2 regions of the Parendozoicomonas sp. 2304DJ65-17 genome follow, and region 1 is predicted to be linked to the other one. Evidence: riboswitches for the same ligand, from Rfam matches in the RefSeq annotation. Region 1 holds a riboswitch; the other holds the start of a gene.
What was found. A riboswitch is a leader RNA that binds a small molecule or an ion and turns the genes downstream of it on or off. The one in region 1 is predicted to bind thiamine pyrophosphate.
Positions count from the first base shown of each region.

Region 2: another riboswitch for thiamine pyrophosphate. It lies ahead of thiC (phosphomethylpyrimidine synthase ThiC); the one in region 1 lies ahead of ACY2RR_RS11590 (ABC transporter ATP-binding protein).

Region 1 is NZ_JBYVJV010000003.1:502,198-509,967, reverse strand. Features, by position in the region: gene ACY2RR_RS11605 (CoA-acylating methylmalonate-semialdehyde dehydrogenase) at 1-1,077, shown strand, start outside; gene gcvA (transcriptional regulator GcvA) at 1,215-2,156, shown strand; gene ACY2RR_RS11595 (MATE family efflux transporter) at 2,288-3,652, shown strand; TPP riboswitch at 3,674-3,782, shown strand; gene ACY2RR_RS11590 (ABC transporter ATP-binding protein) at 3,858-4,637, shown strand; gene ACY2RR_RS11585 (ABC transporter permease) at 4,634-5,383, shown strand; gene ACY2RR_RS11580 (ABC transporter substrate-binding protein) at 5,414-6,364, shown strand; gene ACY2RR_RS11575 (hypothetical protein) at 6,449-7,162, opposite strand; gene ACY2RR_RS11570 (hypothetical protein) at 7,344-7,770, shown strand, end outside.
Region 2 is NZ_JBYVJV010000011.1:50,060-57,829, forward strand. Features, by position in the region: gene ACY2RR_RS21160 (GNAT family N-acetyltransferase) at 1-178, shown strand, start outside; gene ACY2RR_RS21165 (DUF4269 domain-containing protein) at 200-748, shown strand; gene thiC (phosphomethylpyrimidine synthase ThiC) at 785-2,506, opposite strand; TPP riboswitch at 2,640-2,757, opposite strand; gene ACY2RR_RS21175 (hypothetical protein) at 2,828-4,543, opposite strand; gene ACY2RR_RS21180 (hypothetical protein) at 4,685-5,752, opposite strand; gene ACY2RR_RS21185 (hypothetical protein) at 5,745-6,260, opposite strand; gene ACY2RR_RS21190 (hypothetical protein) at 6,428-7,531, opposite strand; gene sstT (serine/threonine transporter SstT) at 7,722-7,770, opposite strand, start outside.

The DNA.
Region 1 (7,770 bases):
GTAGTCGCCGGTATTACTCCGTTTAACTTCCCGGTGATGGTACCGCTGTGGATGTACCCTATGGCGATTGTCTGCGGTAACACCTTTGTCCTGAAGCCATCCGAGCGTGACCCCAGCTCAACGCTGTTTATTGCCCAGCTGTTGCAGGAAGCCGGTCTGCCTGACGGGGTTATGAATGTGGTGAACGGTGACAAAGAAGCCGTTGATACTCTGCTGCATGATCAGCGGGTAGAAGCAGTCAGCTTTGTCGGTTCCACTCCGATTGCTGAGTATATCTATACCACTGCCAATGCCAACGGTAAACGCTGTCAGGCACTGGGTGGTGCCAAGAACCACGCCATTGTTATGCCGGATGCAGATATGGATAACGCGGTTAACCAGCTGCTGGGCGCGGCGTTTGGTTCTTCTGGCGAGCGTTGCATGGCGCTGTCTGTGGCGGTTGCGGTTGGTGATCAGGCCGCTGATGCACTGGTCAGTAAAATGACCGAAGCGATGAAGTCCCTCAAGGTTGGCGCTTACACCAACAGTGAAAACGACTTTGGTCCGGTCATTACCCGTCAGCACCAGCAGAAAGTGGTGGGCTATATCGACAGCGCTGAACAGCAGGGCGCCCAGGTGATTGTTGATGGTCGTAACCCTGAAGTTGATGGCTATGCCGATGGTTTCTTTGTTGGTGGCACCTTGATTGATCAGGTGACACCAGAAATGACCAGCTACCAGGAAGAGATCTTTGGCCCGGTACTGCAGGTTGTGCGGGTGAACTCTATGCAGGAAGCAATGGATCTGATCAATGATCATGAATACGGCAACGGCACCTGCATCTTTACCCGTGACGGTGAAGCCGCCCGTTACTTCTCCGATCATATTAAAGTCGGCATGGTGGGTATTAACGTACCTCTGCCAGTGCCCGTGGCTTACCACAGCTTTGGTGGCTGGAAGCGTTCCCTGTTTGGTGATCTGCATGCCTATGGCCCGGATGCAGTACGTTTCTACACCCGTCGTAAGACCATTACTCAGCGCTGGCCAACTGCGGGTGTGCGAGAAGGAGCACAGTTCTCCATGCCCACTATGAAGTAAAAGAGCAGGCTTTAAAAAACAAAGTCTGATTGTGAGCACTCCTGTCCCTGCACAGGACATTTGGCCACCTCCGGGTGGCCCTTTTTGTTTTAAGAGCGTACCGGTAACAAAAAACTGCTGAAACAGAGGATGGAACAGTGAATACTGCACCGAGTAGTCCGGCTGTGAACACGATAATGAAAAAGCGACTTCCTCCTCTTAACTGGCTGAGATCTTTCGAAGCGTCAGCCCGCAATCTGAGTTTTACCCGCGCTGCTGATGAACTGAACCTCACCCAGGCCGCTATAAGCCAACAGGTTAAAGGTCTGGAATCTCAACTGGGCGTGGCACTGTTTAAACGTTTGCCGAGAGGGCTGGAATTAACGGAAGCCGGTCTGGCTTATCTGCCGGTTGTTCATGAATCTGTTGAACGACTGGCGGCCGCTACTGAAGAGCTTTTTGGTCAGGGGCGGAGCCGGCAGTTAACGGTCAGGGTTAACCTGGTATTTTTTACTACCTGGCTGGCCCCCCGAATGGAGCGTTTTCGAAAACTCTATCCGGATATCGGCATCCGCTTTACCAGTAATATCTGGGTTAAAGAACAGGACAAAGAAGCGGATATGGAGATTCGTTATGGCAAGGGACAATGGCCGGGCCTGAAAGCTGATCGGCTGACAGATGATGAGCTGTTGCCAGTTTGCAGTCCGAAACTCGCAGAACATATTGAACTCCCTACCACTCCTGAACAGCTGGCTGAACATACTCTGTTACATGTGATTGGCTATGAAGAAGGCTGGGGCTACTGGTTCCGGGAAATTGGTCACGAACCCTGTGAGAAAACACCAGGCATGCAATTCGATACACTGATTACCGCTCTGGAAATGGCTATTCACGGGCAGGGTATTGCTCTTGGCCGCACGTCGCTGGTGGAATCCATGCTTGAGGATGGGCGGCTGGTAGCACCGCTCTCTTACCGGGTAAAAACTTCGGAATCATTTTATCTGGCCTATCCATCTCACCAGTACCTTCATCCAAATGCTGGGATATTCCGTGACTGGTTATTAAATGAAAGCCTGACTGAAACTCTCGAGACCGAATGATGAGTGTTAGGTTTTTAAAATTAGAGTGGTTGCGTTAAACCGAAGCTAAGTCATGGTTTCTAGGAATAGGTTTTTCTTCACTTTTTTCACACTCTGATTCCCGAACACTCTTTATCAGTTTCAGGAAATTCATGTCCAAGTCGATCGACCTTGCCCGGGATGGCACCGGCCGAACCCTTTTCCGCTATGCACTTCCTTCAACCATGGCGGTTTGGGTTCTTGCGCTTTATACCATGGTGGATGGTATTTTTGTTGGTCAGGGTGTTGGCCCAGAGGCTCTTGCTGCTGTAAACCTTACCCTTCCTTTTATCAGTGTTCTTTACGCGATTACTATCCTCATCACTATCGGCGCCGCAACTATGGCCGGCTGCAAAAAGGGTGAGGGTGATAATCAGGCTTCCAGCAGAATTTTTTCCATGGCGTTTTATACGCTGACTGTTGTGGGTACCTCTGTTTGTTTAATCAGTTATTTCAATATTGAAACTGTTGCCCGCTTGCTGGGAGCTAAAGGAGAACTGGTCGGGCTTGTTGCGGAATATCTCGGAACCCTGCTGATCTTCAATACCTTTTACATGTTGTCTTATTCGATGGAGGTATTTGTTAAGTTCGACGGTTTCCCCCGCAAGGAACTGTGTGCCATTCTGCTCGCCGCTCTTACAAATATTGTGCTGGATTATATTCTGGTGATCCGTATGGGAATGGGGTTGCGGGGCGCGGCAATTGCCACGGGCAGTGCCCAGATACTGCAGGCCAGCTTACTGATCACCCATTTCTTCTGTGCTAAGGGAACCATTCGCTTTATGCGGGTTATGCCTGCAGCCAGAGAGTTGATGAGTTTCATAAAAGTTGGCATTCCTGACTGTATTACCGAAGTGTCTGCTGGTGTTGTTCTGTTGGCCTTTAATACAGTGATTATGTCCCGACTAAGTGCAGCAGACCTGGCCGCATTCAGTGTGGTGGGTTACGTCAATAACCTGATGATTCTGACTATGATTGGTTTAACTCAGGGTATGCAGCCAATCGTCACTTATTTAAGAGGCTGTGGTCAGAACTGGGAACTGTGGGCTGTTGTTACCCTAACAATTAAAATATCTGTTATCTGTGGTGTGGTGGCTTATCTGGTGGTGTCGTTCTGGGGGAATGAGATTGCGACACTGTTCCTCAATGAACGGGCGATGATAGACCGTTCAGTAAATATTCTGTTGATCTTCGGTTCTGCATTTCTGTTCACCGGGCTCAATATCGTGATTTCCGGGTTCTTCACCGCTATGGAGAAGCCATTCCATGCCGGAGCACTTTCATTATTGCGGGGCATGGTGCTGGTAAGTGTGTTGCTTCTGGTTTTGCCTGAAATTCTCGGTGAAACCGGTATCTGGCTTGTGGCTCCCGCTACTGAGGTTCTGACTTTATTGTGTTCGCTGTTTCTTCTCAGGCAGGAGTCCGTACGTTTGAGGTCAAAAAATAGGTACTTAGCAGTAAAAACAGGTGCTTTTTAAAACCAAAACCTATAGATTGCTGCACGTTGGTTGGGGTGCTGCCCGCAGACTTTGCAGAGCCGGGTGGCTGAGAAAGACCCACAGACCTGAACCAGATAATGCTGGCGTAGGAAACCGACAGGCCTTTCACCCTACCTGATACCGTGTGTTGAAGGTATTCCTTCCTGTCAGCTTCCTCCGCTTTCGGACGGAGCTTCCGACTTTTATGTTTGATATCACTCTCCGTAGTGCCGGGCTGGCCTATGGTGATCACCAGATTTTTGAAAATCTGAATTTAACCTTGGAAGGCGGTCGCTGGACCTGCCTTTTGGGTGGAAGTGGTGTGGGCAAAACCACACTATTGAGAATGATTGCGGGATTAACCGACGCAAGAAATATCTCTACCAGTGGCGAGGTTATCTGTGGTGATAGCCTGCCATTGGAAGGCCGAATTGCCTGGATGTCCCAGCAGGATTCACTGCTTCCCTGGGCCAGCGTGCTGGAGAATGTAACGGTTGGCGAACAATTGCGCAGTCGTTCATTATTTCGAAAAAAGAAACTGGCCCATGATGTACTGGAACGGGCTTTGTCTGTACTGGAACGGGTAGGTCTTGCCGACAAAGCTTCAGTTTTACCCCAGAACCTCTCGGGTGGTCAGCGTCAGCGGGTGGCTCTGGCTCGTACCTTGATGGAAGATCGTCCGGTTGTTTTGATGGATGAACCTTTTGCCGCTGTGGATGCCATCACTCGCCTTGATTTGCAGGATCTCTCCTGCGAACTGCTCACTGGGCGAACTGTGTTATTGATTACTCATGACCCTCTGGAAGCTCTGCGTTTGGGGCACCATGTTTATCATCTCCGCGGGCAGCCCGCGCAATTGACAGACCCCATCGCGCCCCCAGGGCGAACTCCCCGGTCGCTGGAAGATCGTGAACTTATGTCTTTGCAGGGGCAACTTCTGGATCGCCTTCGCCATGAAGAAATACCAGTGGAGGCCAAGCAATGAAAGACTCTTTAAAACCACTGGTGGTATTAGCCGGCCTGCTATTGCTCTGGCAGGCCGTTATTAGCCTATTTGATGTTCCGCCTTATATCATTCCGGAGCCAGGTGCTGTTTTCGACAGAATCATCGAAGATGCCGGATTACTGCTTGAGCATACATTGGTCACATTCTCAGAAATGTTAATGGGGTTGTTTCTGGGGGTTCTGTTTGGGGTATTAATGGCTTTGGTGCTGGTTTATTTCGCCAGAGTGCGTCCATGGCTCTTGCCAATTTTGCTGATTACCCAGGCTATTCCTGTCTTCGCCCTGGCTCCTGTTTTAATGCTTTGGTTTGGTTATGGCATGGCCTCCAAAGTGGTGATGACGGTGCTGATTATCTTCTTCCCCGTTGCCACCTGCTGTTATGACGGCTTACGCCATACTCATCAGGGTTGGCTGGATCTGGCCCATACCATGGGCGGAAACTCCTGGTCTATTCTGCGAATCATTCGCTGGCCCGCGGCGTTACCAGCGTTGGCTTCTGGATTAAGAGTGGCGGTAGTTGTGGCACCTATAGGTGCTGTTGTTGGGGAATGGGTGGGTTCCAGTGCCGGGCTTGGCTATTTGATGCTACAGGCGAATGCACGACTGTGGGTTGATTTAATGTTTGCGGCACTGACTGTTCTGGCTGTCTGCTCCGTTGGCCTCTATTACCTGACGGATTCCCTGTTGCGCTGGTTAATTCCCTGGCAGGAAAACACGGCTCACTGATTTTGCGGTTGATCTGAGAGAGAAAACAAAATGATGAGAAAATTCGCAGTACTGGTTCTGGGGTTAATAATGCCGCTTGCGGTAATGGCGGCTCCCCAGAAGCCGGAAGAGTTAAAGCTGATGCTGGAATGGTTTGTGAACCCAGACCATGGCCCGATTATTATTGCCCATCAAAAGGGGTACTTTGATAAAACTGGAGTAAAGGTCACTATCCAGGAGCCAGCAGACCCTGACCTTCCGCCTAAACTGGTTGCGGCAGGAGATGTTGATCTGGCGGTATATTACCAGCCAAGCCTGATCCAGGGCGCCAGTGATGGGCTGCCACTGTCCTGGGCCGGTTCACTGGTGACGACGCCTCTGGATGGGTTGATTGTATTGGCGGATGGTCCGATCAAATCACTGGCGGATATGAAAGGGAAATCTATCGGCTTCAGTGTCAATGGTTCTGAGAAGGCCATTCTCGATACCATGCTTGCACCTTATGGTTTGGGCTATAACGATGTCAAAATGGTGAATGTGGGTTGGAACCTGTCTTCATCTCTGATGACTGGCCGCGTCGATGCACTGCTTGGTGCCTATCGTAACTTCGAATTGAACAGCCTTGAACTGCACAAGAGCAAAGGCAAAATGTTCTATATGGAAGAAAATGGTGTACCTCCTTACGATGAGCTGATTTATATCGCTAACAGTAAAACGGCTAATAAAGAAGCAATTCGTCGCTTTTTGACAGGCGTTGAGCTGGGAGCTCAATTCATTATCAATAATCCGGATGAAGCCTGGGAAATCTTCAAGAGCTATAACCCGGATACACTGGATAACGAACTGAACAAACGTGCCTGGAGAGATACCGTAAATCGTTTTGCTCTGCGCCCGGCTGCTGTTGATAAAGGTCGTTATCAGCGTTACGCAGAATTCTTGAAAAAGCACGGGGAAATAAAGCAAGTGCCGGATATGAATGCACTGATGTTACAGCTTTATTAATAATCCTGATTGTGCGGATAAAGTGCTGTTGTTTTCAGAAAACTTTATCCGCTTCAGGCTTTCAGTTTTCTCCATTGTTGTTTCTCACCAACTAAATCCATAGCCAACCCCGCCACCTTTTACCGAGCTGGCAATACCTGCCTTAATCTGAATCAAGTGCTGCTTATCACTCCCCCATTTCTGGGAATAACCGGCAGCGAACGCTGTCTTGTTGGCATTGTTTGCTACCCCAAAACCAATCATTCTGGGCTGGTCGATTGTTTGCGGAACCATTGCTAGAGCACTGGCTAGCGAAGCACTGTTACGAGACCGGTTGTCGTATTTGTCCAGCCTGTTGCAGGCAGAACATCCAGTATCAGCTTCTTTTTGAATATCCTGCACTTCTTTGGCTAAAGGAGATACAGAACTCTGCACCTGTTGTACGTCAGTTTGCAGGTTACTAACGTTTCCCTGGATCTGCTGTAAGTTGCCCTGAATGGGCGCAAGTGAGTCATTGACCTGTTTCAGTTCAGATTCAAGTGGGTTAACCGTTTCGATAATATAAGTCTTGGTGGCAAACTCGCCGACTTTAGTCTGGTTGTTTACATCCCATATATCTTTGTTTCCCTGGTTTGTACCTCTGAATATTTCCCCAGTTTTCATATCCACACCAATAGCGTATTTCTTGGCTCCTGCATCGTCATAAATACCACCTCCGGTACCCGTTCGCACAATGTCGGGAACATCTGCTTGAAGATATGAAGAGCACAAGAAGAATGCCGCCGCAGCTGAAACGGTATGGAATACACGGGAAAACATTGTGGGCCTCCGGTCGACAAAGCCGGCAAGCATAGCTTAAGCCGCCCAGCAGTGAAGAATATTGAAGTAAATGACTCTTCTTACAGGGGCTAATTCCTGTGCCGAATACCCCAGAGGTAAAGGTATTAGATCACTGCTAGGTTTACTGAAGAACAGGGGAAAGTTGAAAGAGGCAGGGAGCATGTTTAGTCGTTTTATTTATGCGCAAGTTATGGCGCTGGCCTTGGTAGCCTTTGGGGCTAACCACAGTTTTGCCATGACTGTCGATTTCAACAGAATTGCTCAGTTAGAGGACAGATCCAGGCCAATTTTAATCGCTACCCAGAGCCTGCATGCGATGGGTTACATAGCTTATGCAGATACACTCTCCAGAATTATTCTAGATAAGTTCCCTGATCAAAAAGTGAGAATTCTGGTAGAAGTCGGCAGTGGTGAGAAGTTCAAGGATCTGAAAGGACGGTTTGCTTTTCACCCCAGCGCGGACGTGAAGATTGGCACAGCTAAACAGCTGGAAGGTATTACTGAGGACTGGATTCTTTCATCCTTACTTACGATCTTTGCGGTGGAGCGCCCCACGATAAATCTTCCTGAGGAGAGTCAATACAACT
Region 2 (7,770 bases), on a different contig from region 1:
CGAAGCTGCCTGGGCACAGAGAATGACTCGGCTGGAACTTGATGTCTTTGCCGATAATGAACGCGCCATTCACCTCTACAAAAAGCATGGTTACGAAATTGAAGGGGTAAAGAAGTATGCCCGCTATATTGATGGCAAATATCAGGACATCATTATGATGGCGCAATATCGGGTTTGAGGCTCTGCTTTAGTAGTTTTGATGATGATTGAGAACAGTTCAAAGAGTGAGCGCGCCAAAAAGGCCATTACTGATAGTGGCATTCTGGAGAAACTCTCGACTTACACTCCGGAAGTTGTAAGCACCATACTGGTTGGTCTGGACACCGATACAAGTGACATTGATATCATTTGTTCCTACACAAATGCTGTGGAGTTCTCCAAGCATCTGAAGGAACTGATTTCAGAATTCGAAGCTCCCTACATTTGTTCAAATAATGAGCGAACAGTTGCTAACTTCTACTTCAAAGATTTTGAATTTGAAATCTACGGCACGTCTCTGGCAATAAAATCTCAGGCAGGATATCGCCATTACAAAATTATGGAGCGATTAGTTGAGGTTGGTGGTACACAATTCCAACAATGCATTACAGCATTAAAACGAAGCGGATTGAAAACTGAGCCAGCAATTTGCGAGTTGTTATCTATCAGCGGCAACCCTTATATAGAAATTCTTCAGTTAGAAAGCTGGCCCAAGGAAAAACTAGCAAACCATGTTTTCAATCACCTTTCCAAACAACAGGAGGTGTAATACACCGCCTGTTGTAAATGACAAAACGCCTTAGCATCAGCTTTCAGCACTTTCCTTTTCACTCAACTCCCTTACCTCCCGGGTCATCCGCATCGGGCAGAAATCCGGGCCACACATAGAGCAAAACTCGGACTCTTTGGCACCATCCTGCGGCAGGGTTTCATCGTGGTAGGCTTTGGCCGTTTCCGGATCAAGAGCAAGGTTAAACTGATCTTCCCAGCGAAATTCAAAACGCGCTTTTGATAGCGCATCATCACGAACTCTTGCACCTGGGTGTCCTTTGGCCAGGTCTGCACCATGAGCAGCAATTTTGTAGGTGATCAACCCTTCTTTAACATCATCCCGGTTTGGCAGCCCCAAATGCTCTTTGGGGGTTACGTAACAGAGCAAAGCGCAGCCATACCAGCCAATCATTGCCGCACCCACGCCAGAAGTGATGTGATCATAACCAGGAGCAATATCCGTAATCAGCGGACCCAAGGTATAAAAAGGCGCTTCATGGCAGCATTCAAGCTGCAATTCCATATTTTCTTTAATCATATGCATTGGCACATGACCGGGGCCTTCAATCATTACCTGCACATCGTATTCCCAGGCAACTTTTGTCAGCTCTCCTAAAGTTCTCAGCTCACCAAACTGAGCTTCGTCGTTAGCATCCGCTGTACAACCCGGACGTAAGCCATCACCTAAAGAGAAACTGACATCATAGGCCTGCATAATTTCGCAGATTTCCCGAAAATGGGTGTAAAGGAAATTCTCTTGATTATGAATCTCACACCACTGAGCCAGTATGCCTCCACCACGGGACACAATACCGGTTACCCGGTTAGCGGTTTTGGCAGCATGCTCCCGAAGTACACCGGCGTGAATAGTAAAATAATCCACGCCCTGCTCCGCCTGTTCTATCAAGGTATCCCGCATCACTTCCCAGCTCAGGTCTTTGATTTTGCCCTTCACTTTTTCCAGAGCCTGATAGATAGGAACGGTACCAATTGGTACCGGAGAGTTGCGGATAATCCACTCCCGGGTTTCATGGATATTGTTACCGGTAGATAGATCCATCACCGTGTCGCCTCCCCAACGGGTCGACCACAGCAGCTTTTCCACCTCTTCCTCAATCGAAGAAGTGATTGGAGAGTTGCCGATATTAGCGTTGATCTTCACCAGAAAATTCCGGCCAATAATCATCGGTTCAGATTCCGGGTGATTGATGTTGGCAGGAATAATGGCTCGCCCTTCCGCCACTTCTTTGCGAACGAACTCAGGGGTGATGGCATCACCATCAGTTCGCCCCATACTCTCCCGTATTGCGATATATTCCATTTCAGGAGTAATAATTCCCTGACGGGCGTAATACATCTGCGAAACATTTTTACCAGACTTGGCCTTTCGAGGTGTTTTCAGGTTGGTGAAACGTACTTCCTCAAGACGAAGGTCATTCTCACGGGAACGGGCAAAAGAAGATGAGCGATTATCCAGTAATTCAGTATCACCCCGCTCCTCAATCCATTGCTTGCGAAAAGGTGCCAGACCTTCTCTCAGGTTATGGTTAAAATCGGGCTCAGTATAAGGCCCCGACGTATCGTAAACCCTGACCGGTTCATTAGGCTGGCCGCCAAACCGTTCCGGGCTATTGGATAGAGAAATTTCCCGCATTCCGACACGAATATCTGGCCGACTGCCAGTGACATGAACTTTCTTTGAAGAGGGAAACGGACGACAGGCGTCTTTAAGAAGGTGATCCGGGTTGCAAGCCATGGAAGCAGTTCCTGTTTATATTCTTGAAAAATGGACACTGCTTGCCGGATTGTAGAAGACGGCAGACTCAAAACTAAAAAACATAACTCAAAAGCAAAACAGCTAACGTAAATAGCCATATGCAGAAGAGTCGTGTCTGCCGATCCTTGTTCCCTTCGCAGGTTCTAACCTGATCAGGTTCTACGGATTTCCCATTAAAAATGGAATCTCAGCCTGCAAACACAAAGTTGCAGGCACTCCGACAAGTAACGGATCTCAGTATAAGTGCCTATGCTGCTTTACAGCAATTGATCCTCATGAAAAGTCAACAAAACCAGATTGTTACTTTTTGCTGCTTTTCGATGTTGAGGGGCTGGCACTACCCACTGCCTTAAAGTTTTTAACCTTCAAGCGCACAATAAACTCTTCTGGCTCTTTTTCAGCTGCAGCAACTGCACCTTCACGGGGAACAGGAATTGTCGCAACCAGAAAACGCCTTCCATGACCATTAGAACGGATATGGGTTTGTGAGTCGGTCGATTTGAATTCAGTAGAACTTCTGCGGCAATGAGCAGGATCATCATGAAACGCCTCAACAATAATATCGGCATCCGGGGCCTGCCCGACTTTCTGCTGATCATTGGCCTGCCAGCCAAATTCTACATAGATATTGTCATCATCCCGGTACACAGATGTATGACAACTCACGCCGCAGAGACTACGCCAGGAAACATCTTCTTCCCCGGTTCTTGGTAAAACATCCGCATTGTGAATGTGGAGGAAAACCTCATTGGACTTACTCTGACTGGAGAGATAGTTCATGCCGCTAACCGTTCTGAAACAGTTTCCAACATTTGAATTACTCAAACTTTGAGAAAGCTCTTTCATTGGAGTGTTATCACCCGCGTTTTTGGTAGCTTTCGCAGCCTGCTTCATTGCACCACTAATCGCTTCTCTAGCGGCATTAAAAACAGGAATTCCACTTCGCTTTCGCATAGGTGGCGCTGTACGAGCAGATTTTTCGTTCTGTTCCTGCAGAGTTCTTGCCTGAGCTTCGTACTCTCGCTGAAGCATCACATGTGTTTGGTTTTTCTCTTGCAACTCAGAGATAGTGCTTCTTAACTCTTCCTCTTTTGCTTTAGCTTTTAACTTGGCTCTCAGTAATTCCGATGTAAGCTCTCGCTGCCATTTGCTCTGCTGCTCATAGGATTCTGCCGCAAACGACATGACATCGTGCATATAGTCAATCTCTTTTGATGTTGTTGCACCTTTCAGCATTTCGGGTATGCACTGGTCATCATGGAAACCACTTTCACCTTCCAGACGCCCTTTACTACAGCTTGTACACGTTCTTCCTTTCGAGCAATTACCGGCTTTTTTATGGTCGTTATAGGTATTCGCAGGAACAGCTTTCTTACAACCCCGGCAAACAATAGGGCGATATGGGCAAACATTAAGATGATTATCTGGATCAGCATTAGGAACAGCCTTGGAAGCTCCCTCCAATACATTCAATCCCATTTCTTCCCAGTAAAAATCTACTGCGTAAGTTTTAACGTCACTCTCGGTTAGGTTATCAGTGGGGTATTCTTTTTTGGCTTCTGCACGGCGCTTTTCTTCATAACTCTGAAGCTGACCCAAAGACACATTCTCGGTACAGCTCTCATGTAAGGGACAGTGAATTTTTATACTGGAGAACAATTCACTATCTCCCCGTAAGTATTGCTTTTCAGGCTCTCCTGGCAGTTTGCAGCGGGAAAGACACACTTTTGGTTTGGCCTTTAGATAATTATCCATGCACGGTTCACACAATCGATGGGCATCTTGACCGCAAACAGTGACTGGTCGATAAAGAATTTCCAAACAGAGTGGGCACTTCCTGCCTTCAAGTGCGGTCATGAAAGCACCGGCGTCAACCGGATCAACCGCATAGCCTAGATAACTGAAACTACCGGTGGGTTTGCCCTGATATCGTTCTTCCGCATCACCGGCAAGACACCGAGACCGTGCACTTTTTGCAGGAAAAGAATACATGTGAGCTGGGGCATTACTGGCCATGACAACATCCTTTAATTTTGTTGAAGACCAGTTTTTAGAGCTTCTGGCTGAAACTTAATTCAGAACCAGCTTAGAGATGTCAGTGTTTATAACACCATTGTCCGTCAACATAACTTCCGTAGTTTGAATGACTTTAAAATTTCAGTCTTGAACTGACTCTTCTTCAGAATCATCATCTTCTACATCACCTGCATCAACATCCACATCAAGCTCAGTTCTGGCTGATGTAAATTCTTCCAAAGCATCACCAAGAACCTCTGCCATACCTTTATTTGTCAGGGGTAGAGTTTCCATCGCAGACGAATCATTTCTCCCTGGCGCAGTCTCAGGATCCAGCACATTTTGGACTGTTCCCACCTTCCTAGCACCGGCTTCAATATAATCAATCGCTGAATGAAAACGGCTAACACTTTCATCTATTGTACTTTCCAGATTCTCACTAAGTTCTTCATTAGCTTTTTTAAGCCCTGCATTAGCTTTTTTAAGATCTTCCATTTGCCGTTCAAGACGCAGAACCTTGGCCTGTAAAGCACAAACGTCCCCCCACCCCATGGAATCAGTGGTTTCTCCTTTTCTTTTTTTACCCTTTTTCTCCAGTGACTTAGTGGCTTGCTCAGCAAGCGTTTGCCAGCAAAAGCTGCTTAAAGGTTCATGCTTGCCAGCAGGAAGCTGATCATACACATTGGCCACCTCCCAATGCTGCCAGAGACATAAAATCTGCAGGACCCGGTCAGAAGGGTCTTCTTTCTGTCTTTGGCAGATATTAACAAGCCATCGTGCCAATTTAGGAAACGTATTTCTTAACATATCCCTGGCCACCAGAGCTCCACCTTCCCTAAAGAAGATATTGCGGTATTCCCTGACAAAATTCATTGCAAAGGCAGAGGCAAGCTTCCAGTCTGCATCACTTATTCCAGCGGCATAAACATCATTTTCATCTGTCGTATCGAGCAAAGACTCTGGAATATCTAATTTCTTTCCCATTTCCAGAATTTCGTTAACTGTGGGGACATCCCCCTTGGCAAACAAGGTAGATACTTTCCCTGGCTTCTTCTTTTCAGGGGGGATACCAAACGCTTTTTTGGCCTCTTTATCCAGTGGCTTCTTCCTCTTTCGAGAGCATGAGGCTTCACTTACAGACACTGACGAGGAGTCAACTTCTGAGGGAGAAGGAGGAACAGGGTCGGGCAATTCTTGAAGCTCAGGCAATGCCTCCAGATCTCCAGTTCAAAGCCCCTTCAGGCATAATTCCAGTTGGTTTGTCACACAGATAATGAGCTGCCATCAAGTCAAGAGCACTGCCCAGATGAGGCCCTATGACAAAATTTTTGGAGTGCTTACTGTACACTTGAAGTTTGTGGTAAAGGTCAGGATTTATTGCATTGAGAACAGCGGAATCATAGCCTGGATCGGTATTTTTTAGCTTAGAGCCATAACTCTTAAGAAAGGCCTCAAAAGCTATTATTACTTCACCATGAGCCTTTTCTGTTGAAGGGAAAAACCTGACCAACTCATCCGTATTATAAGTGTGCATGCCGAATAGATCTTTCAGCTCTTTTTCACACTGTTTGAATGTTGGCCGCGGCATATGTTTTTTAGCCTTTGGCAAAGCTGTTACACCACCAGAACTGGACAGAGCTGAGTTCCCGGATGAATCCAAAGTATCGGATTTCACTGGCACTGGTTGTCTTTGATGTTGGCTAATTTGCATCTGCATTTTCTTATCCCTTAATCCCTCTTCTATAAGGGACATAGACAAGGAAAAAGCATTTTCTGTGTAACAAGCCTGCAAAGCCCACTAACCAAAAGAAAATCTAAACAATGAGGGCCAAATAATCAGGCTGATAAATCAACAACACCTGCTTAAAAATTTCTTATCAAAAATCAATTCCGCCTAAAAGGGATATAGTCATAATGGCTAGGCATGTTTTTATAGCCATAAACTGACATCATTCCCATAATAGAGTTAGCAATAAAAGCGGCTCCCCAGCCGTATTTTTTATGTAAAGGAGCACTCATACCGTAGTAAGTGGTAATCTGCCCAAGACCTTCAAACATACTGTAGAGGTAATTGCCATCATGACGGTGCGACTGTAAGGGGATATGAAGGCATATCCTCACCAGTGTATTGTATAAATCAATACCAGTGCGGACTCTGCGATAAAGCACAGGAAACCTTACCTTACTTAAGGCCTGTCCATTTTCAGAAAACATGGCAAGAGCTATGTTTTCGCTCGCATATTTGATTAAAAATTCAAATACAAAAGGAAATACAACGCCATACGCAAACATATCTTTACGAAACAATGCTCCGTATATTCCACCATAAAGCCGCCTTGGTGAGTCAATGTATGTGCTACTAACAATCCACGCAGTCTCCTGATTAATAAAGAAATCCCTGAAAGCTAATTGCCCAAAAAAGCCAAATGCACTGTAAACACTACCAGCAATCAATCCCGCCCCCACAGCATTTACAAATGCAGAGGACGTTTTAGGTGGTTCAGTTGCGAGCCAGTTAACCGACATTTGCACTAACTGATCCCCACCAGCTGTATCTAGAAATTTAATGAGTTCAGGAATATTGAGGTTGTTATACGGATAAATGGGAACAGGTTGTGCACCAGGCGTAAAACTCAGTCTAGAAGGCTCCAGCAACCACAGTGGCTCCTGATCCTGATAAAGCATCAGAACCTTTCCCTTTGCCCTCTCTTCCGAAAATTGCCCTCCTAGATAGAAGGATCCAAGCTCTTCGGCTGACAGCGAGCATTCATCACTCTCACAAACTTTTTCTGGCTCGCAAGTTCTGAACAGTTTCACATACCCTCTCTCTTCAACTCTTGCGAATTTTGCACAGTTATCATCGTTAAAATGGAGATAGTGAAAAATCGCTTTCGCATTTAGATACTCAGTCTGAGTATCAGCCCAGCTTGGGGCTACAACTGTCAGAAAGGCTAAAAGAGGTACTCGAGTCAGGACACTTCTAATCAAGATAGAGTAGTTACCTTTGCAGAGGTTTGAATATCAGGAGCATCAACTTAGCGTCTCTTCGACATTTAGCCGTATCTATCTGAATAGAAAACGTAACATCAGGTAGCAGATGAATCTGGATAAAACAGAAATAAAAAAGCGGCCCTGATTTCTCAGGGCCGCTTTTCAAAAGAAAGTAACGCGTAGTTTATCAGGCAGCTTGTTGCTGGGACTGAACAATATGCTCGCCTTTCTTCTCT